Regions from separate parts of the Arthrobacter sp. P1_B11 genome, predicted to be linked through region 2. Evidence: riboswitches for the same ligand, from Rfam matches in the RefSeq annotation. Region 2 holds a riboswitch; each other region holds the start of a gene.
What was found. A riboswitch is a leader RNA that binds a small molecule or an ion and turns the genes downstream of it on or off. The one in region 2 is predicted to bind S-adenosylmethionine.

Region 1 (4,332 bases), on a different contig from region 2:
GAACTTGCCGGTACCGGCGCCTATGTCAGCAGCTGTCCGGGCGCCGGCAGGAATGATCCAGTCCGCGGACTCGGCAGGGTAGCCGGGACGGACGCGGTGGTAGTGTTCGCCGCCGTCCTGGAAACTCTGCCCGAGTTCCTGACGCCGCCACTGGTCGAGTTTGGGGCCACCGCGTGCCACGCGCCGTCTCCTTAGGGCAGGCTGAAAATTTACCCTTCGAATTTACCGCATGGAGCACCCTGGCGGAGTGCCGGGATCAGTCCAGCGCGCAGGGGGCCGCGCCGGCGGTGCCGGGGGTGTTGGGTGCCCAGTCCGGGTAGCTGCGGGTGTCGTTGGCCGGAACCCAGCGTCCCGAGTCCACCACATAGTCCCAGCCGAGGCCGGTGCGGCGCAGTTCTTCGATGCCGGCGAGGAGCCGCTGGGCGTCCTCGAGCCGCGAACCTATGCCAAAGCTGGCGCGCAGGGAGCCGGACGGAAGTCCCAGGCGCTTGAGCAGCGGGTGGGCGCAGAAGCGGCCGTCGCGGAGTCCGACGCCGTGTTCGGCGGAAAGGTAGGCCGCCACCAGGCCGGCGTCGTAGCCTTCCACTGAGAAGTTCACTACGCCGATCGTGTCGTTGTCCGCGTCGGTGTCCGAGAAGATCTGGTGCACGGTGACGCCTTCGATCCTCCGCAGCCCCTCGACGAGGAAGGACCGGATGGCCGCCTCGTGGGCGTGCCAGCGCTCCTGGTCCAGGGCAGCGACCACCTGCGTTGCGCGGGCCAGGGTGGCAGCGCCCAGGACGTTGGGCGAACCGCCTTCATGGCGGGCGGGGCCGGTGGTCCAGCTGACGCCGTCGAGCCGGGCTTCACTGACAGCGCCGCCGCCCGCAAGGTGCGGGGTGCCGGCGTCGAGCCAGTCAGGGCGTCCCACCAGGACGCCGGAACCGAACGGCGCGTAGAGCTTGTGGCCGGAAAAGGCGAGATAATCGACGTCGTCCGCGGCGATGTTGATGCGGCGGTGCGGAGCGAGCTGTGCCGCGTCCACCACGATCCGGGCGCCGAACTCGTGTGCCAGCGCGGCAAGGCGGCGGATTGGCAGTATTTCGCCGGTGACGTTGGAGGCGCCGGTCACGGCGAGGAGGCTGACGTCGCCATGCTCCAGTTCAGCCCGGAGGCTGGCGATGGTGGCCTCGAGGGTGGCGGATGCCACCACGCTGCGGTGCGGCACGCCCTGCCAGGGCAACAGGTTGGCGTGGTGCTCGATGTCGAGGTACAGGACTTCCCCCGTGTGGTGGTGGTCCTCCACCGGGAGGCAGCCTGCCAGCAGGTTGAGGGAGTCCGTGGTGTTGCGCGTGAAGATTACGGAGTCATCCGGGCGGCCGCCGACAAAGTCGCGGACGATGTTCCGGGCGTTCTCATAGACCGACGTGCTGATCTGCGATGCGTAACCCGCGCCGCGGTGCACGCTGGCGTAGAACGGCAGGATCTCGTTGAGGTAAGCCGACACCACGGACAGCGCAGGTGCCGACGCGCCGTAATCGAGGTTGGCGTAACGCACGTGGCCGCCCTGGATCAGCGGAGCCTGGATCTCGGCGCCGGTAACTGCGGCCAGCGGCCGTCCGGCAGCGGCAATGCGATCGTCGAGCAGGCCGGCGCCGGTGTTGGAGGAGAACGTTGCAGTAGTCATGGGACCTCGCTGTGAAAGGACCCCTTTGTGACGGGGATCCGCGCTTGCCGGGTCCGTTCCGGACCGGCCTGGTCGTCACCCGGGGCACCCCACCGCGAATGGAGGGTTGCCGGCCAGCAAACCGGGGTTTCGCGCTGGCACTCGTGACCTGTAAAGAGCGTAGGACATCCCGGCGGGCGATGGAAAAGGCCAACGTGAATGTTAAGCGGTTTGTTACAGCCCCGCTTCATCTGGCCGGAATGCCGAACATACGCCGGCGGACGCCCTCCTGAGGGGGCGCCCGCCGTCGATAATTCTTCGGAAAGTTTGTTGGACCGAACTACAGCAGGTCGTCCAGCTGTGGGTTGAGCCGCTTGAGGACCTCCGAATGAAGGATGGAGTTGGTGGCCAATGCGTTGCCGCCGAAGGGACCGTCGGTTCCTTCGAGTGAGGTGAAGCGGCCGCCGGCTTCCGTGACGATGGGCACCAGCGCAGCCATGTCATACAGGTTCAGTTCCGGCTCGCAGGCGATGTCCACGGACCCTTCCGCCACCATGCAGTAGGACCAGAAATCCCCGAAGGCGCGGGTGCGCCAGACGTCTTCGGTGAGGGCGAGGAACTCGTCGAGGTTCCCGCGTTCTTTCCAGCCGCCGAGGCTCGAGTAGGACAGCGAAGCGTCCGAAAGATTCGAGACATTCGAGACTTTCAGCCGGGTGGCTGCGGCAAGGGAGCGCCCCATGTAGGCGCCCGCGCCCTTGGCTGCCCACCAGCGTTTGCCGAGTGCCGGGGCGCTGACGACACCCACCACGGGCTCGCCTTCATCGACGAGCGCAATCAGCGTGGCCCACACCGGCACCCCGCGGACGAAGTTCTTGGTGCCGTCGATGGGGTCAATGATCCAGCGCCGGGAACCGTGGCCCGAACTGCCGAACTCCTCGCCGAGGACGGCATCGCGGGGGCGGGAGCGGGAGAGCTGGCCCCGGATGGACTCCTCGGCGGCTTTGTCGGCATCCGTGACCGGCGTCAGGTCGGGCTTGGTTTCGATCTTAAGGTCCAGCGCCTTGAACCGGCTCATGGTCTGGTCATCCACGGAATCCGCCAGTACATGGGCCAGTCGCAGGTCATCGTTGTAGCTCGAAGCGGGTTGGGTCATGGTTCCAAACTACCGTCAAAGGACCGGCGGGGCGGGGATGTCCGCATGCCGGAGCCGCCGGGGAGACTAGCTGACGCTTCCCAGTTCCTTGGCTTCCTGGGCCTCCATGCGCGGATCGGTGCCCAGCAGGCGGCGCAGGGACGCTAGCCTCGCAGGCCCGGAAGGGCCTGCGTGGCCGGCTTCCACCCAGGCATCCACGCCGCAGTTGACGGCGGTTGCATCGTGCTTGCAGCCGCGTTCGCAGGCTTCGGTGCCGGGCTCCAGGTCAGGGAAGGAATGCAGGATTCGGTCCGGGTCCACATGCGCGAGGCCAAACGAGCGGATCCCCGGGGTGTCGATGATCCAGCTCCCGGTGGGCGCGTCCGCGAGCTTGAGCGCGAGGGCCGACGACGACGTGTGCCGGCCGCGTCCCGTGACGGCGTTAACGCCGCCGGTTGCCCGCTCCGCGCCGGTCAATGCATTCACCATGGTGGACTTGCCGACGCCGGAGTGGCCCAGCATGACAGTCACCTTGCCGTCCAGGTGGGCGCGCAGCTGGGAGACGGCGTCAAGGTCGAGGCGTGCGGACAAGCCATCATCGGAGCGGGCGTCGATGCCCGACGCCGCAGAGTCCGCTGTGCGGCTAATGATGACGGGGAAGTCGAGATGGCGGTAGTTGTCCAGCAGCTCGGTGGGGTCCTTGACGTCTGCCTTCGTCACGAGCAGCAGCGGCTCGATGCCGGCGTCGTAGGCGGCCACCAGCGCGCGGTCGATGAAACCGGTGCGGGGCTCCGGATTGGCGGCAGCCACCACGACGACCAGCTGGTCCGCATTGGCCACCACGGCGCGTTCAATCGGGTCAGTGTCGTCCGCGCTCCGGCGCAGGAGCGTTTTCCGGGCCTGGATCTTTACGAGCCGGGCGAGCGTGTCCGGAGCACCTGACACGTCACCCACGAGGGATACGAAGTCGCCGGCCACCACGGGGGAGCGGCGGAGCTCGCGGGCCCGGGCAGCGATGATCGTCCGCTCGTCGCCGGAGTCCTCACCCACCACTGCCGTATACCGGCCACGGTCAACGGTGATGATGCGTCCGGTGACGGCATCGTCATGGCTGGGACGGTCTTTGGTGCGCGGACGGGAGCCCTTCTTGTTCGGGCGGATCCGGACGTCGGATTCGTCCCAGGACTCAGTGCTGCGTGCCACCGCTGGTCCCTGCGTTGTTCCTCTGGGTGCGGCCGGTCCGCTGTGTGAGCATGTCCGCCCACAGCTGCGGGAAGTCCGGCATGGTCTTGGCCGTTGTGCTGATGTCCTGGACTTCGACGCCCTTCACGGCCAGTCCGAGGATGGCGCCTGCAGTGGCCATCCGGTGGTCAGCGTAGCTGCGGACCACACCGCCATGGAGCTTTGCGGGCCGGATGATCAGCCCGTCGCCCGTCTCTTCGGCGTCTCCGCCCAGCCGGTTGATTTCCGTGACGAGTGCGGCGAGGCGGTCTGTCTCGTGCCCGCGGAGGTGTGCGATGCCGCTAAGCCGTGACGGGCCGGTGGCGAGGGCGCA
Region 2 (4,332 bases):
CGCCGCAGCGCTGCAGCAGGGGTGTGGCAAAGACGTTGTCGACCACGACGGTGGCGCCGGCCGCATGGGCCAGTCCGCTGACGGCGGCGATGTCTACGATCTCCTGCATCGGGTTGGACGGCGACTCGAAGAAGACGGCGGCGGTGGGCTCCGAAAGGGCAGCGCGCCACTGCTCAAGGTCCGGTCCGTCCACGAAGACCGTCTCCACGCCCCAGCGCGGCAGGATTTCGTTCAGGATCACAAAGCAGGAGCCGAACAGCGAGCGGGCGGCCACCACACGGTCCCCGGCACCCAGCAGGGCACCCAGGGCGGTGAATACCGCCGACATGCCGGACGCCGTCGCAAAGCACGCCTCGGTGCCCTCGAGCAGGCGGAGGCGTTCCTGGAAGGTGGCCACGGACGGGTTGCCGTAGCGGGAGTAGACGAAGCGTTCGTCCTCGCCTGTGAAGGCCCGCTCGGCCGCGGCAGCGGACTCGTACACGAAGCCCGAGGTCAGGAAGATGGGTTCGGTGGTTTCCTGGAAGTTGGTGCGGTCCAGCCCGCCGCGGACGGCCTGGGTTTCGGGGCTCCAGCCGGCGGCATCTTGATTGAAGGTCACTTAGTTCTTTCCCAGGTTCGTTGGGAGGCCGCGGTTCTTCCAGCCGTTGACGGTGCGCTCGCCGTAACGGTCCGGTTCGCCTTCAAAGCCTTCGAGGACGTTATACGAGGTGAAGCCCGCCTGGGTCGCTGCGACGGCGGCCGCGATGGAGCGCTGGCCGGACCGGCAGAGGAAAACGAGCTCCGTGGAGGTGTCCGCCGGAGCCTGCTGCTTCAGCTGCTCGATGAATGCAGGGTTGGGGATGCCGCCCGGGAAGGTCCACTGGATGAACAGCGGGTCATTCCGCTGATCGTTTGCGGTTGCGGTTTCCGGGATGCCGATGTGGGCCCATTCGCCCTCGGTGCGGACGTCCACCAGGATGGCGCCGTCTTCGAGTTTGGCCCATGCCTCCTGCGGCGTGAGGTCTCCCGCGTAGCTCATGCGTGGCCCTCGAATGCTTCGGCGTTGAGGTCATCGTCCGAGTCCAGCCGGTCCACGGCGGTGGCCACCGCTGCGTCGGCCGTGGCGATGGCGGCGGGCAGGATCACGGCCTGCGCCACGATCACGTCCCTGCCGTTGAAGGCGGCTGCGGGGCTGCCGTGCAGCACATACCCCTCCGCCAGGGCAGCGGAGATGCGTTCACAGAAGTCGCGGTTGTCCGGCCCCGTGATGAGGCGGTAGGACAGCTTTTTCTCAGGTTTGTCCTGCTGGGACGGCAGGGTGTCGCCGGCGGGGGCGTCCGACATGACGGATCTCCTTCTCTCACGCTTGCAGCTCGAAGTGGTCGATATGCCGAGTATTCACCTGAGGCACCCCGCCGCGAAAGGGAGGGTTGCCGACCGGCCAGTCAGGGCTTGGCGCCGGTTCTCATTACTCCCCAAAAACGTAACACCGACGACGGCGGCTGGCACCGCCGCCGTCGTCATGTTCCGTAACGCTCGACGCCGGTTGCTTCGGTTACAAAGCCGCTGGCCGGGGGGATAATGACGGGAGATGAACCACCGTAACGCCGGATGAAACCAGGCAACAGTGAACGCGTCGAACGCCAATACAGTCAGTCCCATGCTGCATTTTGGATGGTTTGTGGGCCACGGCTTTGGTGTGCAGGGCTGGGGGACGCCGGGCTACGGCATCGGCTACGACTGGAAGAAGCCCTCGCTGTACCAGCATGCCGTGCGGGAGTTCGAGCGGGCGGGCCTTGACCTGTTCATCATCGAGGACTCCCTCACCGTCCCGGACACCTACGGCGGCAGCGCGGAGGTGAGCCTGGCGCAGGCATCCTTCGCGCCGAAGCACGATCCGCTGGCCCTCGTGCCGTACCTGCTGTCCGCCACCGAGCACCTGGGGATCGTGCCGACTGTCAGTGCCTCGTTCTATCCGCCGTTCACCGCGGCCCGGCTGCTGGCCACGCTCCAGCACTTCTCCAACGGGCAGCTGGGCTGGAACGTGGTGACGTCCGGCAGCGACCTCGCCGCCCAGAACTACGGCCTGGACCAGCAGATCGAGCACGACCTCCGCTACGAGAAGGCCGAGGAGTTCGTGGACGTGGTCCGGAAGCTTTGGCGGAGCTGGGACGGGGACGCCATCGTGGAGGACGCCCAGGGCGGCGTCTTCGCTGACCACACCAAGGTCCGGCCCATCCACCACGCCGGCGAGTTCTTCAAGGTCCGGGGTCCGCTGAACACGGCACCCCTGCCGGAGGAGCCCGTGCTGGTGCAGGCCGGGGCTTCCCCGCGCGGCAAGGCGTTCGCCGGTGGCAATGCCGACGTCGCGATTGCGCTGGCCCGCGGAGCCGACGGCATGAAGGCGTACCGCGACTCCATCCGCTCCGAGGCGGCCGCCGCCGGCCGGAACCCGGACGACGTCAAGGTGCTGTTCGTGCTCAAACCCACTGTGGTGGGCTCCAAAGCAGAGGCGGAGGACTTGCGTGCCGCGCGGAAGGAACTCACGCAGCGGGACATCGACAGCCAGCTCAACTCGATCTCATACCTGTCCGTCATCGACTTCAAACAGTTCGACCTGGACGAGCCCTTGCCGGACCTCACCACCAACAGCAACCAGGGAACGCTGGAGCACTTCTCCAAGGCTGCCCCGCCGGGCTCGACCCTCCGTGAAGTCCTGCAGGCCCGGAGCGGCGGCGCGGGGGACAGCATCGTCGGCACAGCCGAGGAAATCGCGGACCACCTTGAGGAAACGGGCGCCGCGGTGGGCGGGGACGGCTTCCTCTTCTCCGGCTTCGTTGACCCGGCCACTGTCCACGGGGTGCTGGACAAACTCGCGCCGGTGCTCCGGCGCCGGGGACTGCTGCGGACGAGCTACGGTGACGGCGGGTTCCGCCGGAACCTGCTGGATTTTTAGTGCCATGGCCGGAGTCAGAGCGTCCGGGGGCCTTTTGCCGGGAGTCCGGAGGGGCAGCTTCCTGATCGGAACGGCGCACCTCCGCGCCGCCGACGTCGCGCAGGCCGCCGCTGATCCGTCAGTGGAAGTCGTCCTGAGTGCGGAAGCAACGGAGCTCATGGGGCTGTCCCGCGACGTGGTCCAGGCTGCCATCGATTCCGGCCACAGGGTCTATGGGCTCAATACGCTGCTGGGATCGGGCCGGGACACGGCTGTGGAGGAGGAGTCCATCCTTGCCTACCAGGTTCAGGTGGTCCGCTACCACCACAGCGGCGTGGGGGCGCTGCTCGCGCCGGATGAAGTGCGCGCCGTCATGCTCGCGAGGCTCGTCGGTTTCACCCGCGGCGGCTCGGGCGTCCGCCCCGAAACAGCCAGATTCTATGCCGAACTGCTCAACCGGGGAGTGGTTCCTGCCGTTCCACGCGACGGTTCCGTGGGCTCCTCTGACCTGACGCAGCTGGCCGCGGTGGCCGCCGTCGCCATCGGCGAGGGGCAGGCGCTGGCCCCCGACGGCAGTCTGGTGGCCGGTGCCGCTGCGCTCGCCGAGGCCGGCCTTGAGCCGCTGGTCCTGGCCCCTGGCGAGGCACTGGCGCTGGTCAGCGCCAACTCCTACTCAATCGGCGCCGGCGCGCTCGAGCTCGGCCGGCTCCTGCGGTTTGCCGACCTCGCGGATACCGCTCTGGCCCTGTCGCTGGAGGCAACCGCAAGGTACGACGGCGGCGGGAACCTCAGCCCGTTTTCGCCGGCCGTGCAGTCGGCCAAGGCGGTGGACGGCCAAAGAATCTCGGCCGCCAATGTCCGGCGGCTGGTGCGCGGCGGCTGGCTGGAGGACCCACGGCGTGAAGCCTCGGTGCAGGATGCCTTGTCCTTCCGTGCCGCGCCGCAGACGCACGGAGCCTTCCGCGCCCAGATCACCGCCCTTGCCGATGCGCTCGAGGTGGAGCTCAACGGCCGGGGCGACAACCCGCTGACGGATGTGGTCGCCGGCCGGATGGTTTCCGGCGGGAACTTCCAGCCGATGCAGCTGGCGCTGGCCTTCGAAGCCCTGCGCCTGGGACTGGCGCACGTGGGCATCAGCAGTGAACGGCGGATCGCCAAGCTCTACCCGCCGCAGCGGCTCATCCGGCAGCTGAACCTGGCGGCGGCCCGCAGCGGCACGGCCCTGGCGTCCGAGGAACTGCCGGGCCTGCTCTGGTATTCGGCCGCGGGGATGGCGGCCGAACTGAAGTTCCTCGCGGCGCCTGCAACACTGGGCGCCCCCACGCTGTCCGCCGATGTGGAGGACCACTCGACGCTGGCCCCGCTGGCGCTCCAGCAGCTGGAGCGCTCGGTGGAGGTCGCCGGCAGACTCCTCACGA
Region 3 (4,332 bases), on a different contig from region 2:
AGTCTCCTTCAGCGATCCGCGCCCGCGGCAGATGTCGTGGCTCATCAGCGCTTCGGTGATTGCAATGTAACTGTTGGCATCGAAGCGCCCCACGAGCTTGCTCCCCTGGTGGTCCAGGTAGCTTTCCACCTGGTACCGGCCGCGGGCAGCAAGGGCATCCGCCCGCAACGGCGCCTCGCTGGCCTGGGCGTTCCGGCCAAACCGGAAATCCAGCTCCTGCGCGGACCGGTAGGTGATGTGCGCAATCCGCCGTGCCAGCGCCAGTCCGGCCTCGGGCACCGGGCCGGCGTAGTAGTCGCCGCCGTTGAAGTGAGGATCCTGCCGGATCGCCAGCGTCTGTGCCTGTGCGAAGGCGATCTGTTCGGCCGTGCTGCTGGCGCCGATGGAAATAACGCCGCAGCGCCGCACCCGCTCCGGGTAGGTGACGGCCCACTCCAGCGCCCGGGCTCCGCCCATGGAGCCGCCAAGGACGGCGTACCAGCTGCTGATGCCCAGCTGGTCCGCAAGCCGCGCTTCGGCCGCGGTGGTGTCGCGGAGCGTGACCAGCGGGAAGCGTGAACCCCACGGCCTGCCGTCCGGAGCAGCCGACGACGGCCCCGTGGATCCGTAGCAGCCGCCGACGATGTTGATGGAGACGACGAAAAACCTGTCCGTATCCGCCGGGGCGCCGGGACCGGCCAGCTGCTCCCACCAGCCTTCTTCGTCGTCCGTGCCGCGGGTAACGTGCGTGCTGCCCGTCAGGGCGTGCTCCACGAGAATGGCGTTCGAGCAGTCCTCGTTGAGCGTCCCCCAGGTTTCATAGGCGAGGGTGACGTCGGGCAGGAATCCGCCGGCCTCGAGCTCAAGGTTGCCGATGTTGACGTACTGGACTGTCCCATCCTTAACTGCCGTGCCGTCCGTAACCGCAGTGCCACCGGGAACCGCAGCGCCATCCGTAACTTCGACATTCGGAACTTCTGTGCGGGTAACGGAAATCGTCATAGGTAAACCTCTTCTACGCGCTTGCCCGCCGCCAGCTGACCGGCGGGCCAGGTCTTCACCCGGGGCACCCCACCGCGGAAGGAGGGTTGCCGGCCAGCAAGCCGGGGCTGTTGCTGGCACTCATGACCTAGGGCAAGTTTACGAAAGAGGGCGCCGCCCACGCGAAGATTGTGACGGCTGTGTGACTCCCGGCAACACCATCGGGAGCCAGAGCCGTTCAAAGCTTGCGACGAAACTTCCGCAAACCCGGACGTCCCATGAGGGTTAGGCTTCCCTTAGCTGAGAGCCGCGTCACAAGATGCCAAGATGAGGGCATGCGCATGGATCACGTCTCTTACGCCTGTGAACACGATGGCCTGGCTGCCACCACCGAACGTATTTCGTCCGCCCTCGGCGTCGAAGCCGTGAAGGGTGGAGTGCACCCCCGTTTCGGAACCCGGAACATGATTATCCCGCTCGCCGGGCACAAGTACCTTGAGGTCGTGGAGGTCCTGGACCACCCGGCGTCGGATAAAGCTCCGTTCGGGCAGGCCGTGCGCGCACGGTCCGCTGCCGGTGGCGGCTGGATGGGATGGTGCGTCGAAGTGGACGACCTCGCCCCGTTTGAGGACCGTCTGGGACGTTCCGCCGTCAACGGCAACCGCAAGTTCCCGGACGGCCGTGAACTCGTGTGGAAGCAGATCGGAATCCTGGGCCTCATTGCAGACCCGCAGGTTCCGTACATGCTCAAGTGGGAAGGCGATCCGGGGCTTCACCCGTCCAACGCCTATGACAGCAACGTCAAGATGTCCAGTCTCACCATCGCAGGCTCCGCCGAGCGCGTTACCGAATGGCTCGGCGAACCCGTAGAGCGGCCCCTCGAGGACGTCGCCGTGAACTGGGTCGCTCCGCACGGAACCCCGGGCATCCTGTCCGTCACGTTTGAAACTGCAGCGGGCGCCGTCACAATCTGACGCAGCGCGCTGCCAACAAGCTTCGGCCGCCATCAGCGGGTGCCAACGACGTCACCCACCGATGGCGGCCGAATTACTTTAACGCCTAGTTACCCAATGCTTAGCCCAGCCCGACGGCCTTTCCGAACAGGCTGAAGCCGACGAACGCCACAATGTCCAGCAGTGCATGGGCTATGACCAGTGGCATCACCCGTCGGGTTTTGGTGTAGACCCAGGCGAACACCACGCCCATGATGGCGTTGCCAATGAAGGGCCCGAACCCTTGATACAGGTGGTAGCTGCCGCGGAGCATGGAACTGGCAAAGATTGACAGCGGCACGGACCAGCCGAACTTCCCGAACCGGTCCAGGAGGTAGCCCACCACGATGACTTCCTCGACGACCGCGTGCCGCACCGCGGAGAGAATCAGCACGGGAACCGTCCACCAGTACGCGTTCAGGGCACTGGGGATGATCGCCGTCGTGATGCCCAGCGCCCGCCCTGCCGCGTAGAGGCCCAGCGATGGTATGCCGATCAAAGCGGCCAGCCCGACGCCCTGCAGCAGGTCCCTTCCGGGGCGGGCGAAATTGAAACCCAGCTTCTGGAATGCAGAGCCACCCACATAGCCCGTTCCTGCCTTCGTCTGGCGGTGCTCCGTCAGGAAATAGATCACCAGCAAGACGGGCACCAGCGCGAAGATGATATCCAGGAGTTGGTACGTCAGATCGAAATATTCCCGTGTACTTTGCGAGCGGTTCAGCGTGGACGTGCCCTGCGCCAGCGGCGCCCGGGTCATCTTGTCCAGGAGTTGCACCACGGAGTACACGGCGGACTGCCCCAACGACAGTCCCAGGACTATCCAGACTTCGATCCGCAGGCGACGGCGGGAAGGAACCAACATGTTCCTATCTTGCCTGCAGTTGCTGGTACTTTCCTGTTTGGCTTCCGGACACTGTATTACTTCAGGAACCTGCCTCCTCCGCGGCGGCCCCTATGCTGGGGAAGTATGAGTGCGCCCGGGAAAATCATCATGATCCGGCACGGCCAGTCCGCCGCCAATGCCGACACCTCCATTTACAACAGGGTGCCCGACTACCGGATTCCGCTGACTCCCCTGGGTATTGAGCAGGCCAAGGCTGCCGGTGAGCGCATCCGGCGCGAGCTGGACGGCCAAGAGGTGTCCGTCTACGTCTCGCCCTACCTGCGCGCCTACCAGACACTCGAAGCGCTCAACCTTGGCTCCCTCACGGAACGGGTCGTCGAGGAGCCGCGGCTCCGTGAGCAGGACTGGGCGAATTTCCAAATAGCCGGCGAAATCGAGGACCAGAAAGAACTGCGCAACGCCTACGGGCATTTCTTCTACCGCTTCCGGGAGGGCGAGTCCGGGTCGGACGTCTACGACCGCATTTCGTCATTCATGGAGACTCTTTACCGCCACTGGGCCAAGCCGGACTACTCCGCCAATACCCTCCTTGTCACGCACGGCCTCACCATGCGCCTGTTCTGCATGCGCTGGTTCCACTGGTCCGTAGAATACTTCGAGTCGCTGAACAACCCGGACAACGCTGAGATCCGCATGCTGATGCGCACCGAGGACGGCAAGTACGAACTCGACCAGCCGTTCACGCAATGGGTGCAGCGCCGCGTGGACGAGACAGTGCTCGACGCGCCTCCCGTGTTCTTCTAGGGCCTGATCGGTTGGGCCCTGATCGGTTCTCCCTGGGCCGGAGCGGCCTTAGGACTTGCGTGTGCGGGGCGTTTCCGGCGCCACAATGACGTCCGTGCCGATGGCTTCAAAGGCGGCTTTGTCCTGGGCCGAGATGCCCGAATCGGTAATCAGCCGCGTGAACGCGTACCCGTCCATAGTCGCGAAAGCCCGACGGCCCACCTTGGAAGAGTCCGCAAGGACATAGGAAATGCTGGCCCTGCTGGCGAGCAGCGCGTTGACGGAGGCTTCGCCTTCTCCGGTATTGGTGGGTCCCACTTCGGGATCAATGCCGTTGACGCCGATGAACGCGATATCCAGCACCACCTTCTGCATGATGATGTCCGTGTAGGGGCCCACAAGCTCATAGGACCGCGGGTTCAGGATGCCGCCGGTCACCATAACCTTGATGTTGGGCCGCACCGCCAGCTGCGCGGCGATGTTGATGGCGTTGGTAACCACCGTCAGCGTGGGCTGGTTGGACGGGGAATTGAGGTCCTCGCGGGTTGCCAGGATCTGCGCGAGGGCGGTACTGGTGGTGCCGCCGCAGAGGCCGATGACCATGCCGGGCGCGATAAGCGCGGAGGCGGCGAGGGCAATCTGCTGCTTGGCGGCCGCGTGGTCGTCCCGGTTGTACCGGCCGGGCAGGTCGTAGGCGAGGGCACCTGTTGTGGCTCCGCCCCGGGTCCGGGTCAGCAGACGCCGGTTGGCCAG

Region 1: another riboswitch for S-adenosylmethionine. It lies ahead of AC1D14_RS01265 (aminotransferase class V-fold PLP-dependent enzyme); the one in region 2 lies ahead of AC1D14_RS10585 (DUF1737 domain-containing protein).
Region 3: another riboswitch for S-adenosylmethionine. It lies ahead of metX (homoserine O-acetyltransferase MetX); the one in region 2 lies ahead of AC1D14_RS10585 (DUF1737 domain-containing protein).

What each region holds. Positions count from the first base shown of each region.
Region 1 is NZ_JBFTZQ010000001.1:283,086-287,417, forward strand. It holds gene AC1D14_RS01260 (class I SAM-dependent methyltransferase) at 1-180, opposite strand, end outside; gene AC1D14_RS01265 (aminotransferase class V-fold PLP-dependent enzyme) at 257-1,666, opposite strand; SAM riboswitch class IV at 1,702-1,815, opposite strand; gene hisN (histidinol-phosphatase) at 1,986-2,798, opposite strand; gene rsgA (ribosome small subunit-dependent GTPase A) at 2,865-3,980, opposite strand; gene aroA (3-phosphoshikimate 1-carboxyvinyltransferase) at 3,964-4,332, opposite strand, start outside.
Region 2 is NZ_JBFTZQ010000010.1:67,239-71,570, forward strand. It holds gene AC1D14_RS10575 (O-succinylhomoserine sulfhydrylase) at 1-598, opposite strand, end outside; gene AC1D14_RS10580 (rhodanese-like domain-containing protein) at 599-1,018, opposite strand; gene AC1D14_RS10585 (DUF1737 domain-containing protein) at 1,015-1,323, opposite strand; SAM riboswitch class IV at 1,337-1,452, opposite strand; gene AC1D14_RS10590 (NtaA/DmoA family FMN-dependent monooxygenase) at 1,640-2,935, shown strand; gene AC1D14_RS10595 (aromatic amino acid ammonia-lyase) at 2,940-4,332, shown strand, end outside.
Region 3 is NZ_JBFTZQ010000002.1:30,906-35,237, forward strand. It holds gene metX (homoserine O-acetyltransferase MetX) at 1-981, opposite strand, end outside; SAM riboswitch class IV at 994-1,109, opposite strand; gene AC1D14_RS02385 (VOC family protein) at 1,296-1,934, shown strand; gene AC1D14_RS02390 (CPBP family intramembrane glutamic endopeptidase) at 2,035-2,814, opposite strand; gene AC1D14_RS02395 (histidine phosphatase family protein) at 2,920-3,600, shown strand; gene AC1D14_RS02400 (DeoR/GlpR family DNA-binding transcription regulator) at 3,649-4,332, opposite strand, start outside.